One region of the Sodalis sp. RH24 genome, then DNA from elsewhere that is predicted to be linked to it. Evidence: predicted binding sites of a transcription regulator. Region 1 holds the regulator's gene; the other holds the start of a gene.
What was found. Region 1 encodes PurR, which represses purine synthesis genes. Its sites were predicted from a motif close to CANGCAAACGTTTGCNTG; they were not measured.
Positions count from the first base shown of each region.

Region 1 (6,697 bases):
CGTCTCGGCGGCTGGCCTGTTCCCCCCGTCGGCGAGCCTGCCGCCGGCGAGCACGCCTAGCCGATGCTTGCGTCCGGCGGTTAAAAACCCCCGCCGCAAGGGGCGGGGGTTATCCGCAGGCGTCCCGGAGAACTCAGGAAGGGGTCTGGTTTTCCTGGGAGTTGTATTTTACCGCGGTCTCTTTGATCAACGGTTGCAACTCGCCGTGCTGATACATTTCGATAATGATATCGCAGCCGCCGACCAGTTCGCCGTCCACCCACAGCTGTGGGAAGGTCGGCCAGTTGGCGAATTTCGGCAACTCGGCGCGAATATCGGGATTTTGCAGGACATCCACATACGCGAAACGCTCACCACAGGCGGAAAGCGCCTGTACTGCCTGTGCGGAAAAACCGCAGCCGGGCAATTTTGGCGAGCCTTTCATATAAAGAAGAATCGGGTTCTCAGCTATCTGCTGCTGAATTTTTTCAATCGTCGTCATTGTCTCGCTTCCTCAAGCCAGCATCTGGCCTTATCTGCACTGTGCGGGATTACACGCAGTCTCTTCATTTTAGCCACTACCGGCTAAACAAATAAACGTTTTTTTGCCGGCCCGCGCGGTAAAGGCGCGTCAATTCACTCCCGGCCCGCCCACGTAGGACAGGCAATACTATCACTGTAGCGGCTTTTACCCCCTGCCGCCGAACAAAACGGGCTGAAACATTCGGTGCACACCCTCAAAATATGTTGAATAAAGCGCCGCTGAACGCTGTTAAATGCAGCAAAATCGAACTTATTCACGTTTATACACAATAAGTAGTGAATTGATGATGCAATGACGAGGTAAATAGCTTAAATTCCTGTGAGGTGTTGATAACCCCCTATTTTGGGCCACATAAGGATAGCGTTTATCATGCGTTTATGCTTTACGCTTTTTGTGTTGCTTTTTACCCAGTTGTTTTTGAACCTGGCACATGCCGCGCCGAGCGCCGGCGTCAATGCCGATCAGCGCAAATTCCAGGCAGCGGCGGCAAAAACCGGTGACCGGCGCAAACGCAAACCGGTAAAAATAGCCAAGAAAAGCAAACCTGTCGCCAGCGCGCCCGCCGTCAGTGAAAAAGCCAGCATTAAAAAATCGCCGGAACCGGCGCATGAAAAAGCCGGCGTGAAACGGCCTTTGGAACCCGCGGTGGTGAAAACCGGCGCGAAGAAAAGCAAAACCTCCCCTCTTGCCAAGGCATCAAAAACCACGGCGACGAAAAAAATAGCCTCCTTCACTCCGCCGAAAAAAGGCTATAAAAAAGGTTACGGCCGGCACCGGATGATAAAAGATCAGGCGGCGGTAGAACTGGTGGCCAACGATCAGCCGATAAAGATGAGCGAGAGCCATAAGAAACGCTACCAGACCGCCAAGCTTACCGCCATGAATAAACTCCTCTCCCAAATGGGCAAGCCTTACCGTTGGGGCGGCATGTCGCCTAATACCGGCTTTGACTGCAGCGGCCTGATTTATTATGCCTACAAGGATGTGGTACGCATCCATATGCCGCGCACCGCCAACGAAATGTACCACCTGCGCGACGCAGCGCCGGTTAAGAAAGACGAGTTGGAAAGCGGCGACCTGGTCTTTTTCCATATTTCCAATCGCGGCGCGGCGGATCACGTCGGCGTCTATCTTGGCAATGGTCGCTTTATCCAGTCGCCCCGCACCGGCAGCGATATCCGTATCAGCTATCTGAGTGAGGATTATTGGCAGGATCATTACGTGGGCGCCCGCCGGGTGGTCACGCCGAAAAATATCCGCTGAAGGCGCGCCGGAAAAAAAAGAGGAGCCAAGGCTCCTCTTTTTTATATCTGAACCGAGAGGGTGTCAGTTCATGACGGCGGTAAAGCTGAAGACAATAATCACCAGCAGCGAGAACACCGTGGTCAGTAACGACATTTTTAAATCGCTGTCCATTCTATCTCCTTAACGTAAACCAGGGCGCCGGCCTTATCCACCGGCCCGCAGAGCAGTTATCGTCAGTTTGCCATAACAGCGATGAAAAAGCTTGCTCCCAACCTGTAGCCGCCACATTTAACACTTTCACTTTGGCGCGGGATGAACGAAAATTAACGGTTAATTCCACAGCGTCGGAAAGTGCTTGCGCCTTCGACAGACATTATTCCAGCCAGGGCGTACGGGAGTATCAAAGGCATGGCAACCATTAAAGATGTGGCAAAACGCGCTAATGTATCGACAACCACCGTTTCGCATGTGATCAATAAAACCCGTTTTGTTGCGCAAGACACTCAAATTGCCGTGCTGGACGCCATTAAACAACTGCATTATTCACCCAGCGCCGTGGCGCGCAGCCTGAAGGTCAATCGCACCAAGTCCATCGGCCTGCTCGCCAGCACCAGCGAGGCGCCCTATTTCGCCGAAATTATCGAGGCGATTGAGCACCATTGCTTTGCTCGCGGTTATACCCTGATATTGTGCAATTCGCACAATGATCTCGAAAAACAGCGCGCCTATCTGGCGATGCTGGCGCAAAAGCGCGTCGACGGCCTGCTGGTGATGTGCGCCGAGTATCCCGAAACGCTGCTGGATATGCTTGAGGAATATCAGCATATCCCCATGGTGGTCATGGATTGGGGTGAGGCCCGCCGTGATTTTACCGACACCATTATCGATAACGCCTTTGCCGGCGGTTATATGGCGACGCAATATTTGCTTAAACGCGGCCATCGCGCCATCGGCGCCATTCCCGGACAGCTGGCGCGCAACACCGGCGGCGGCCGCCACCGCGGCTATCTGCATGCCATGGCGGAGGCCGGCATCCCGTTAAACGACCGCTGGATTGTGCAAGGCAATTTCGAGCCTGAATCCGGCTACCTGGCGATGAAACAAATCCTGGCGCAAACGCCGCGTCCCACCGCGGTCTTCTGCGGCGGCGACATTATGGCCATGGGCGCACTGTGCGCCATTAATGAAATGGGCCTGAGCGTACCCGAGGATATTTCTATCATCGGCTACGACAACGTGCGCAATTCGTGCTTTTTCAGCCCGGCGCTGACCACCATCCATCAGCCTAAAGAGGATTTGGGCGAGGCGGCGCTTACCATGCTGCTCGATAGGATTACCAGCAAACGCGAGAACGCCAAAACCATCGAAGTCCATCCGTCGCTGATTGAACGCCGTTCGGTCGCAGACGGTCCCTTCCCCGCTTAAGGCCACGCGCCAGGCCCGGGCAACGGGCTGGCGCCTCCAGGGTCTGTTGCTATGTAAAGCGCCGTCCGCCTCGGACACAAGATTTTTCATATAATGATCTCTGTGCAAAGAGTTATTGTTTCAGCGAGAAATCATTAAGTTATAATGGGAAATACATTAGCGCGTTAGCTATTGTCTAAATTAAAATGCAGGCTTATACTCAATATCGTTAACAATTATAACGAGTTGTCTAATAAATTTGTATAAAAGTATGTCGTGTTTTCCAACATGACATCACCCTTTTATAAAGCGCCCGGCTAAGTCGCAGTCTAAGGTTTACTTTATATTCCTCTGTTGATGGTGATACTTCAGACACCACGGATAACCGTGGATTCTTATAAAGCCCGCAGGCATGGTGAGTGCTTTTCCTGACGGGGCACTGCAGAAGAAAGGTGATGGAGAAGCTATGAGTTCCTCGTGCGTTGAAGACCTGAGCTTTCATGATAATGATTGGTACCGTATCGTCCATGAATTGCTCTCTGAAGCCGGTATTGAACTCAATGGTTCAAGACCATTTGATATCCGAATCAAGAATCCGGGATTTTTTAAGCGCGTATTGCAGGATGGATCTTTGGGATTGGGCGAGAGTTACATGGATGGCTGGTGGGAGTGTGAGCGGCTGGACATTTTTTTCCAGCGTGTTCTCAGGGCGGGTCTGGAGAATAAACTTCCGCATCATTTAAAAGATACCTTACGCATTGCCGCCGCCCGGCTGATGAACCTCCAGTCGCGAAAGCGGGCCTGGATCGTGGGCAAAGAACATTACGATTTGGGTAACGATCTGTTTGAAAAGATGCTCGATCCCTATATGCAATATTCCTGCGGCTACTGGAAACAGGCGACCACCCTCGAGGAAGCCCAGCAGGATAAGCTGAAGATGATTTGCGAAAAACTGCAGCTGCGACCCGGCCTGACGCTGCTGGACGTGGGCTGCGGCTGGGGCGGGCTTGCCGCCTACGCGGCCAGGAATTATGGCGTATCGGTACAGGGCGTCACTATCTCTGCCGAGCAGCAAAAGCTGGCGCAAACGCGCTGCGAGGGACTGGATGTCACCATTTTGCTGCAGGACTATCGCGATCTGGATATGCAATTTGACCGTATTGTTTCAGTCGGCATGTTCGAACACGTAGGCCCCAAGAATTACGCCACCTATTTCGACGTTATCGATCGCAACCTGAAACGCGACGGTCTGTTCCTGCTGCACACCATCGGCTCGAATATCACCGATATGAATGTCGACCCGTGGATAAATAAGTATATTTTTCCTAACGGCTGCCTGCCGTCGGTACAGCAGATTGCCCATGCCAGCGAAAAGCATTTTGTTATGGAAGACTGGCATAACTTCGGCTCTGATTACGACAAAACGCTCATGGCCTGGTATGAACGTTTTGTCGCCGCCTGGCCGGCGCTGTCCAACAAATACTCCGACCGTTTTTACCGTATGTTCAGTTATTACCTGAATGCCTGCGCGGGGGCATTCCGCGCGCGCAATATCCATTTATGGCAGGTATTATTCAGCCCGGAAGGCGTGGATGGCGGTATTCGCGTACCCCGTTAATACCATGGCACGCCAGGCCCTTTAACACCGCACTCAAGACAGGCGTGGTAAAGGGAGAGCGCGCCGATGGGGGCGATGCGGCCATCTCCTGGCCGCCAGAGTGGCCCATGGCACGCCAGGCCCTTTAACACCGCACTCAAGACAGGCGTGTTAAAGGGAGAGCGCGCCGATGGGGTCGAAGCGGCCATCTCCTGGCCGCCAGAGTGCCCCATGGCACGCTAGGCCCGCCAACACCGCACTCAAGACAAGCGTGTTAAAGGGTATTTAACGTCGCGGCAATCGCCGCTTCCCGCTGCGCCAGCACACGCTCCACCGTATCCACCACCGCCTGGGTCTGGGGATCGATTTCAATATTGATCCGCTGCCCCAGCCTTTTTTTACCCAACGTGGTGCGCATCAGGGTTTCCGGTATTAAATGCACGCAAAATTTATCGGCCGCCACCTCGCCGATAGTCAGGCTGATGCCGTCGATGCCGATATATCCTTTATACAGGACATATTTCATCAGCGCTTTGTCCGGCATTCTGAACCAAATCTGCCGATTATTTTCCGACGTCACGATTTTCACAATCTCGGCAGTGCACATGATATGCCCGGACATCACATGTCCGCCGATCTCGGCGTTAAAGGTGGCGGCGCGTTCTACGTTCACCTCATCCCCCACCTGCAGATCGCCCAGATTGGTCACCCGCAGCGTCTCTTTCATCAAATCAAACGCCACCACGTCGCCGTTAATGCCGCTCACCGTCAGGCAACAGCCGTTGTGCGCCACGGAGGCGCCCTCCTCCAGACCGGACAACATCGCCGCCGGCAGGGAAACGAAATGCGTGCGAAAATTCGCTTTTTCTTCAATTGCCACAATGGGCGCGGTGCCCTGAACAATACCCGTAAACATAACCTTGGCCTCTGTAAACCACCGCTGGAATCAGTCAGGCTAGTGTGCACGATTTCCCCAGGAAATCCAAATCCGCCGCCGCACGGATTTGTGTCGTCCCGCACTGGTATAACCGGACAAATGCTTTACACTATGCCGCAGATTTTTAACCTTTATGTTAACTTTCGCCTGCTTATTCCATACACATAAAACCATAGGTGCCTACGTGCAGAAGTACTTCCTGGAAGCGCGTACATTAATGTCCCTGGCCATACCGGTTATTTTCGCGCAAATAGCCCAAACGTCGATGGGCGTGGTCGATACCATCATGTCCGGCTCCGTCAGCGCGACGGATATGGCGGCGGTTGCCGTCGGCACGTCCATCTGGCTGCCCACCATCCTGTTCGGCCACGGTCTGATCCTGGCCCTCACGCCGGTTATCGCGCAGTTGAACGGGTCCGGGCGGCGCGAACGTATCGCCCATCAGGTACGCCAGGGATTCTGGCTGGCGGCGGCCGCGGCGATTTTGGTTATGGCGGTGCTGTATAACTGCCGCCTGGTCATCGAGAGAATGCGCCATGTCGATCCCGTGCTGGCGCAAAAAGCTGTCGCCTACCTGCATTACCTGCTGTGGGGCGCGCCCGGCTATTTGTTTTTCCAGGTGCTGCGTTGCCAATGCGACGGTCTGTCCAAAACCAAGCCCGGTATGGCGATCGGTTTTCTCGGCCTGCTTGCCAACGTGCCCATCAATTACATTTTCATCTACGGCAAATTCGGCATCCCGGCCATGGGCGGCGTGGGGTGCGGCATCGCCACCGCGTCCGTCTACTGGCTCATGTATGTGGTGATGTGGCTTTATATGCGCCGGGCCGGCAGCTTTCAGGATCTTCATCTGCCGGGCGGGTTTTCCCGGCCCGACTGGACGGCGTTGCGTCGGCTGGCAGGCCTGGGTCTACCCGTCGCCCTGTCGCTGTTCTTTGAAGTGACCCTGTTCGCCGTGGTTGCCCTGCTGGTGACGCCGCTTGGCATCGTC
Region 1 is NZ_CP178729.1:740,505-747,201, reverse strand. Features, by position in the region: gene rnt (ribonuclease T) at 1-60, shown strand, start outside; gene ACL2XG_RS03350 (Grx4 family monothiol glutaredoxin) at 134-481, opposite strand; gene ACL2XG_RS03345 (NlpC/P60 family protein) at 893-1,786, shown strand; gene ACL2XG_RS03340 (YnhF family membrane protein) at 1,850-1,939, opposite strand; gene purR (HTH-type transcriptional repressor PurR) at 2,177-3,193, shown strand; gene cfa (cyclopropane fatty acyl phospholipid synthase) at 3,639-4,790, shown strand; gene ACL2XG_RS03325 (riboflavin synthase subunit alpha) at 5,044-5,685, opposite strand; gene ACL2XG_RS03320 (MATE family efflux transporter) at 5,891-6,697, shown strand, end outside.

Region 2 (6,697 bases), 1.2 Mb from region 1:
CAGAGTATTTTGCTCAATTCAGCCGGCATCAGCGTGATTGAACGGCGCGAGTCTTATCAGCACCTGTTGGAATTCCGTTCCCAATTTCCCGCGACGATCTATCCGCTGTTTAAAATGTGGCGCCAACAACAGGCGCTGCGCCTGATGCTGGCGGAGGAGCGCAGCCGCAGCCAGCGGCAGCAGGAAACCAGCGCCAGCCAGATAGACATGCTGCGCATCCAGCAGATGGAGCTGCAGCGTAAGCTGGACGTGACCACCCGCAAACTGCAGAACCTGACGGAAATCGAGCAGCGGTTATCCTCCCGCAAGCAGCTGTCGCCGGATATGCCCGACAACGACGATAACGACGCGCCGGACGCCGCCGCGGGCCGTGGCGCCGCCGGACCACAACAGGGAACCGGTAAATAATGAGCCAACATCAAACCGCCCATTTATTATTGGTCGACGATGATACCAGCCTGCTGAAACTGCTGGGCATGCGCCTGACCAGCGAAGGATTTACCGTCACCACCGCCGAAAGCGGCCAGGACGCCCTGCGCGTGCTGGCGCGGGAAAAAATCGATCTGGTGATAAGCGATCTGCGCATGGACGAAATGGACGGGCTGGCGCTGTTCGGCGAGATCCAGCGCCATCAGCCCGGCATGCCGGTGATCATCCTGACCGCCCATGGTTCCATACCCGATGCGGTAGCCGCCACGCAAAAAGGCGTGTTCAGTTTCCTGACCAAACCCGTCGACAGGGATGCCTTATACCAGGCTATCGATCATGCCCTGCAACTGTCGATGCCGGCGGGCGACGACAGCTGGCGCGAGTCAATCGTCACCCGCAGCCCCCTCATGCTGCGGCTGCTGGAGCAGGCTAAAATGGTGGCGCAGTCGGATGTCAGCGTGCTGATTAACGGCCAGAGCGGCACCGGCAAGGAGATCCTGGCGCAGGCGATCCATGCCGCCAGCCCCCGCGCCAAACATCCTTTTATCGCCATTAACTGCGGCGCGTTGCCGGAGCAGTTGCTGGAGTCGGAGCTGTTCGGGCATGCCAAAGGGGCGTTTACCGGCGCGGTGAGCAGCCGGGAGGGTTTGTTCCAGGCGGCCGCGGGCGGGACGCTGTTCCTGGACGAGATTGGCGATATGCCGCTATCCTTGCAGGTCAAGCTGTTGCGCGTCCTGCAGGAGCGCAAAGTGCGCCCGCTGGGCAGCAATTGGGATGTGGATATCGACGTCAGGATCATTTCCGCCACCCACCGCGATCTGCCCAAGGTGATGGCCGCAGGCGGGTTTCGCGAAGATTTGTATTACCGCCTGAATGTGGTCAGCCTGAAATTGCCGGCGCTGCATGAGCGTGCCGAGGATATCCCGGTGCTGGCCAATCATTTGCTGCGGGCGGCGGCGCTGCGCCATAAGCCGTTTGTACGCAGCTTTTCCACCGATGCCATGAAACGTCTGATGGCGGCCAGTTGGCCTGGCAATGTACGTCAGCTGGTTAACGTGATAGAACAGTGTGTGGCCCTGACGTCGGCCCCGGTCATCAGCGAAGCGCTGGTGGAGCAGGCGCTGGAGGGGGAAAATACCGTCTTGCCGACGTTTGTTGAGGCCAGATTGCAATTTGAATTACATTATCTGCGTAAATTATTGCAGATCACCAAAGGTAACGTTACCCAGGCGGCGCGTATGGCCGGACGTAACCGCACTGAATTTTATAAGCTTTTGTCTCGTCACGAGCTGGACGCTAACGACTTTAAAGCCTAAGTTGGCTCTCTTTTTACCCATGCTGCGCGGCCGGCGTCGCCGGGCTGCCTGAAAAAGGTTTTACGATGAAAAAAATCGATGCAATTATCAAACCGTTCAAACTGGACGATGTGCGCGAGGCGTTGGCGGAAGTCGGCATCACCGGCATGACCGTCACCGAGGTGAAAGGCTTCGGGCGCCAGAAAGGCCATACCGAGCTTTATCGCGGCGCGGAATATATGGTGGATTTTTTGCCCAAGGTAAAAATCGAGCTGGTGGTGGCCGATGATATCGTCGACAGCTGCGTCGATACCATCATGCATACCGCCCAGACCGGTAAAATCGGCGACGGTAAAATCTTTGTTTTCGACGTTGCGCGCGTTGTGCGTATCCGCACCGGCGAGCAGGACGAAGAAGCGATCTGACGCCCGCCGTTATTCCCGCGCCCGCGGCATATACCGCTGGGCGGGGAGTCCCGTGGTCATGAAAAAATTCCCCGCCGGCATGAAAAAAAATCCCAATCCCCTTGCGACCCGCGCGTGCCCGCCCTTATGGGCGCGCGGCGACGGAATCGTTTGCTTAAAAACCGGCGCGGGCCCTATCGGAGCAGGGGCAAAAAAGTTTACACTATCGCCATAGCGTCAACGGATTCTTACAATCTTTTTTTTCACCCCACAGCGATGCCAGCTGAGCCAGGAGAAGCGGATGTTAAAGCGTGATATGAACATTGCAGATTATGATGCCGAATTATGGCAGGCAATGGAGCAGGAAGTGGTGCGCCAGGAAGAGCACATTGAACTGATTGCCTCGGAAAACTACACCAGTCCGCGCGTCATGCAGGCTCAAGGCTCCCAGTTGACCAATAAATATGCCGAAGGTTATCCGGGCAAGCGTTATTACGGCGGCTGCGAATTTGTCGATATCGTCGAGCAGCTGGCCATCGATCGCGCCAAGGAGCTGTTCGGCGCCGATTATGCCAACGTGCAGCCGCATTCCGGGTCGCAGGCCAACTTTGCCGTCTATACCGCGCTGTTGCAGCCCGGCGATACGGTGCTGGGCATGAACCTGGCCCACGGCGGTCACCTGACCCATGGTTCGCCGGTTAACTTTTCCGGCAAACTGTATAACATCATTCCTTACGGCATTGATGAGAGCGGCCATATCGATTACGCGGAGCTGGCGCAATTGGCCGAAACGCATAAGCCGAAGATGATTATCGGCGGTTTTTCCGCCTATTCCGGTATTGTCGATTGGGCTAAGATGCGTGAAATCGCCGATAAAGTGGGCGCTTACCTGTTTGTCGACATGGCCCATGTGGCCGGCCTGGTCGCCGCCGATGTCTATCCGAACCCGGTGCCTCACGCGCATGTGGTGACCACCACGACCCATAAAACCCTGGCCGGTCCACGCGGCGGCCTGATCCTGGCCAAGGGCGGCAGCGAAGAACTGTATAAGAAGCTCAATTCCGCCGTTTTCCCGGGCGGGCAGGGCGGGCCGTTGATGCATGTGATCGCCGGCAAGGCGGTGGCGCTGAAAGAAGCGATGGAGCCGGCGTTCCGTATTTACCAGCAGCAGGTGGCCAGGAACGCCAAGGCCATGGTGGCGGTGTTCCTGGAACGCGGCTACAACATTGTTTCCGGCGGTACCGATAACCATCTGTTCCTGCTGGACCTGGTGGACAAAAACCTGACCGGTAAAGAAGCCGATGCCGCGCTCGGAAGGGCGAATATCACCGTGAACAAGAACGCCGTGCCAAACGATCCTAAAAGTCCGTTTGTCACCTCCGGTATCCGTATCGGCACGCCGGCGGTCACCCGGCGCGGTTTCGGCGAGCAGGAGGTGCGCGAGCTGGCCGGCTGGATTTGCGATATTCTGGACAGCATCCATGACGAAGCGGTTATCGAGCGCACTAAAAAGAAAGTGCTGGATATCTGCGCGCGCTATCCGGTTTATGCCTGATAGCCCCCCAGGCCCGCGCTCACGTTGATACGTCTGGTTTGAATATCGTGTTGGCGGGCCTATCGTGCCATGGGGCGCCCGGGCGGGCGTGAAAACCACGCCCGATTCGGCCCCCCATCGGCACGCATTCCCTTTAACGCGTCTGCTTTGCGTTCGGTGTGAATCTGTCTCAGCAGTTGCCGGCCGTGCCCGGGGTTTCCAAAAGCTGGCGGATGCGCTCTTGCTGGCTTTGCGCCAGCGGCAGGCGCACCAGCATCAACGGCGGGGAAAACAGCGGCAGCGGCATGGCGAACGAGGTCACCACCAGAACGGTGTTTTTCGGCGCGCCTTGCGCCTGGAATTCCGCCAGCGCCTGGAATTTAATATTCAGGGGCAGCAGGGTTAACTCGCGAATCTGCAGCTCCAGCAACTTCTCCTGCTCGCCGCCGCTTTTGGTCAGGATCACCACCTGTTTTTCCTGCAAATCATTGTCCTGCATCAGCCAGGCGCCAAAAATGACCGCAATCAATCCCATCTCTTCGCGTGAAAAACGAATGCGATAGGCGGCCTCAAACGGCATAACCGCCGTCTTGGCGGTGCGCAGCAGCCGCGGGTATTTCTCCTCCACCTCCATTTGCAGGCTGTTGTCGATGCCCACGTGAAAATGACAGCGTTCCAGGGCCGCGCTGAGATGTGAAAACAGCTGGCCAGCCAGCATTTCCGGCTCATTGAAACTCATGCCGGCCAGTTGCTCGAAGCGTTTGACCAGTTCCTCCACCTCGTGCAGTAACTGCCGGTCCTCGCCGGAAGGCGAACGGGCGCGGTGCGGGGTTTTCAGCATCCGCGACAGGAGCGTCAGGCACAATAGTTCGGCGGGAGGGACCGGCCAATGGCGGAACATGTCCGTCACGGCGGCATACTCGGCTTTTTGCCGCAGCCACTGCTGCTGATGCTGGTTGAATTCAGGATGATCGGCCAACGGGCACTGACAAAGGATATAGCGCAGATAAATCGCGAGAAAAGCCCGGTCATACGGGGCGGCGGGGCGATCGATAAGCACCGTGAACCGCTCAACCAGTTCGTCTATTTGTAGCGCGCTTGCCTGAAAAGCGGCGGGAGCCTGGGACCAGAGCTGTTCCTGCAACGGCAGGAAATAGCGGGTTACTTTGTCCGCGCACAGGCGTAAGGCCCGGCGCATGCCTTCTATCAGGCATAGGCGCTGGTTCAGGATTGTGCCTTCGATCCGGTAGCTGCCGTCATGATGCGCAATCAGCTGAAGATGGTATATGCGTCGGATCTCGCTCTCTATATGAGCCAGATCGCGCCGTGTCGTGGGCAAATCCTCGCCGTTATAACGGGCCAGGGCGGCCAATGACAATGACGGCACGGGCGCAAAAAGCATCAAAAGCAAATGGCTACGGCGTTGTGGACCTGAAAGCGCTGGCACCTCTGGGGTGTTCAGGCTCATAGATGTGATGCCCTTACGTTAAGGAATACAGCTAATAATAGCGAAACAATTTCCCTAAGTGAGATTACAGCCTATTTTGTTTGCGGGCTTTAAGCCCGGTCACACTTTAGCCTTCCTAATCGTTCCGCCGGTTATGCAAAGTTGACCGAAAATGTCTTGCGGCGCGTTCCGGATTTCCGCTAGCATCTTCCCGGGGAATAACAGGACGGCAAAATGTTATGTGGCAACATGGGTAAAGACAGGGGTAATACGCCATGCCGGCGATTGCCCCTCGGATTGTTTCTGGCCGTCGCCGGTGGTTTTTGCCGGCCGGTATATGCTCATCCACATAGTTTTATCGATATGAAAACAGACATCCTGGCGCAAGACGAGCGGCTTACCGGGCTGAAGATGACCTGGACCATGGATGAGATCACCTCAGCCGATGTATTTTATGACGCCGGCGACGCCAAACCGGATTCGGTGATCTGGAAAAAGCTGGCGGCGCAGATTATGGCCAATGTGCTGGGCCAGCACTATTTCACGGAAGTGTACCGGGACGGCAAGGCGGTGAAATTTGAAAACCTGCCCACGGAATATCATCTGGAGCGCAATGGACTCAAGGCGCGGCTGGTATTTGTGCTGCCGCTGGCGCATCCGCCGGAGCTGAAAGGGGCGCCCATCGTGTTTTCCACCTTTGATCCTACCTATTTTGTCGATATGACCTATGCGGATAAACACGCCGTCAGCCTGCCGCCGGACTTGGCCGCGCGGTGCGCCATCGACCTGATGACCCCCGCCCCCAACGCGGCGCTGCAGCGCTATGCGCTGTCGCTGGATAAAGCGGCGGCGCCGGACGTCGATATGGCGCTGGGCAAACAGTTTGCCCAGCGGGTGACGCTGCAATGTCATTAAGGATGCGAACCGGCCAAGCGCCGGGGCCCGCGGCCAATCCCTGGTTCAGCCTGTGGCCGTTCTGGTTGTTTTTGCTGGCGTTGCTGGGCGCGCTGGGCTGGATATCGTTGCACTGGGCCAACATCATGACGCTAAGCATCGAGTGGCAGCGTCAGTTGCATCAGCAGCTGGCCCAGCTGATGCAGCAGGTGCAGCGTGATCCCGGGCGATACGGCGGCGCCCTGCTGCTGTTCAGCCTAACCTACGGCATACTGCACGCGGTCGGCCCGGGACATGGCAAGGTGGTTATCACCACGTATCTTTCCACCCATCCCGCGCGCTTAAAACTCAGCCTGACGATGACGCTTGCGGCCTCGCTGCTGCAGGGCGCCATGGCGATTGCGCTGGTGACGCTGGTGCTGGTGGCGCTGCGGCTCTCTTCCGGGATTCTGCATCTGAGCGAAGCGTGGCTGGAGCGGGCCGGTTATCTGCTGATGATCCTGGCGGGCGTACTGCTGTGCCGCCGGGCGGCCCTGCGGCTATGGCGGACGCTGAGCCGGCGCTACGCTACCCGCGGGCGGGCCCTGCCGCTGGCGTGTTATCCCCGGCTGACTTATTTGCCTTCCGGGAGCGGCGGGCCGGGCGATCATCACCATCATGGCGGCTGCTGCCACCGCCATCTGCCCGGCGATGA
Region 2 is NZ_CP178729.1:5,002,109-5,008,805, forward strand. Features, by position in the region: gene ACL2XG_RS22740 (two-component system QseEF-associated lipoprotein QseG) at 1-408, shown strand, start outside; gene glrR (two-component system response regulator GlrR) at 408-1,745, shown strand; gene glnB (nitrogen regulatory protein P-II) at 1,811-2,149, shown strand; gene glyA (serine hydroxymethyltransferase) at 2,430-3,683, shown strand; gene csiE (stationary phase inducible protein CsiE) at 3,853-5,130, opposite strand; gene ACL2XG_RS22765 (DUF1007 family protein) at 5,359-6,024, shown strand; gene ACL2XG_RS22770 (nickel/cobalt transporter) at 6,027-6,697, shown strand, end outside.
Region 2: glyA (serine hydroxymethyltransferase) is a predicted target of PurR. The motif match lies at 2,289-2,306, and genes of this name have one in related genera.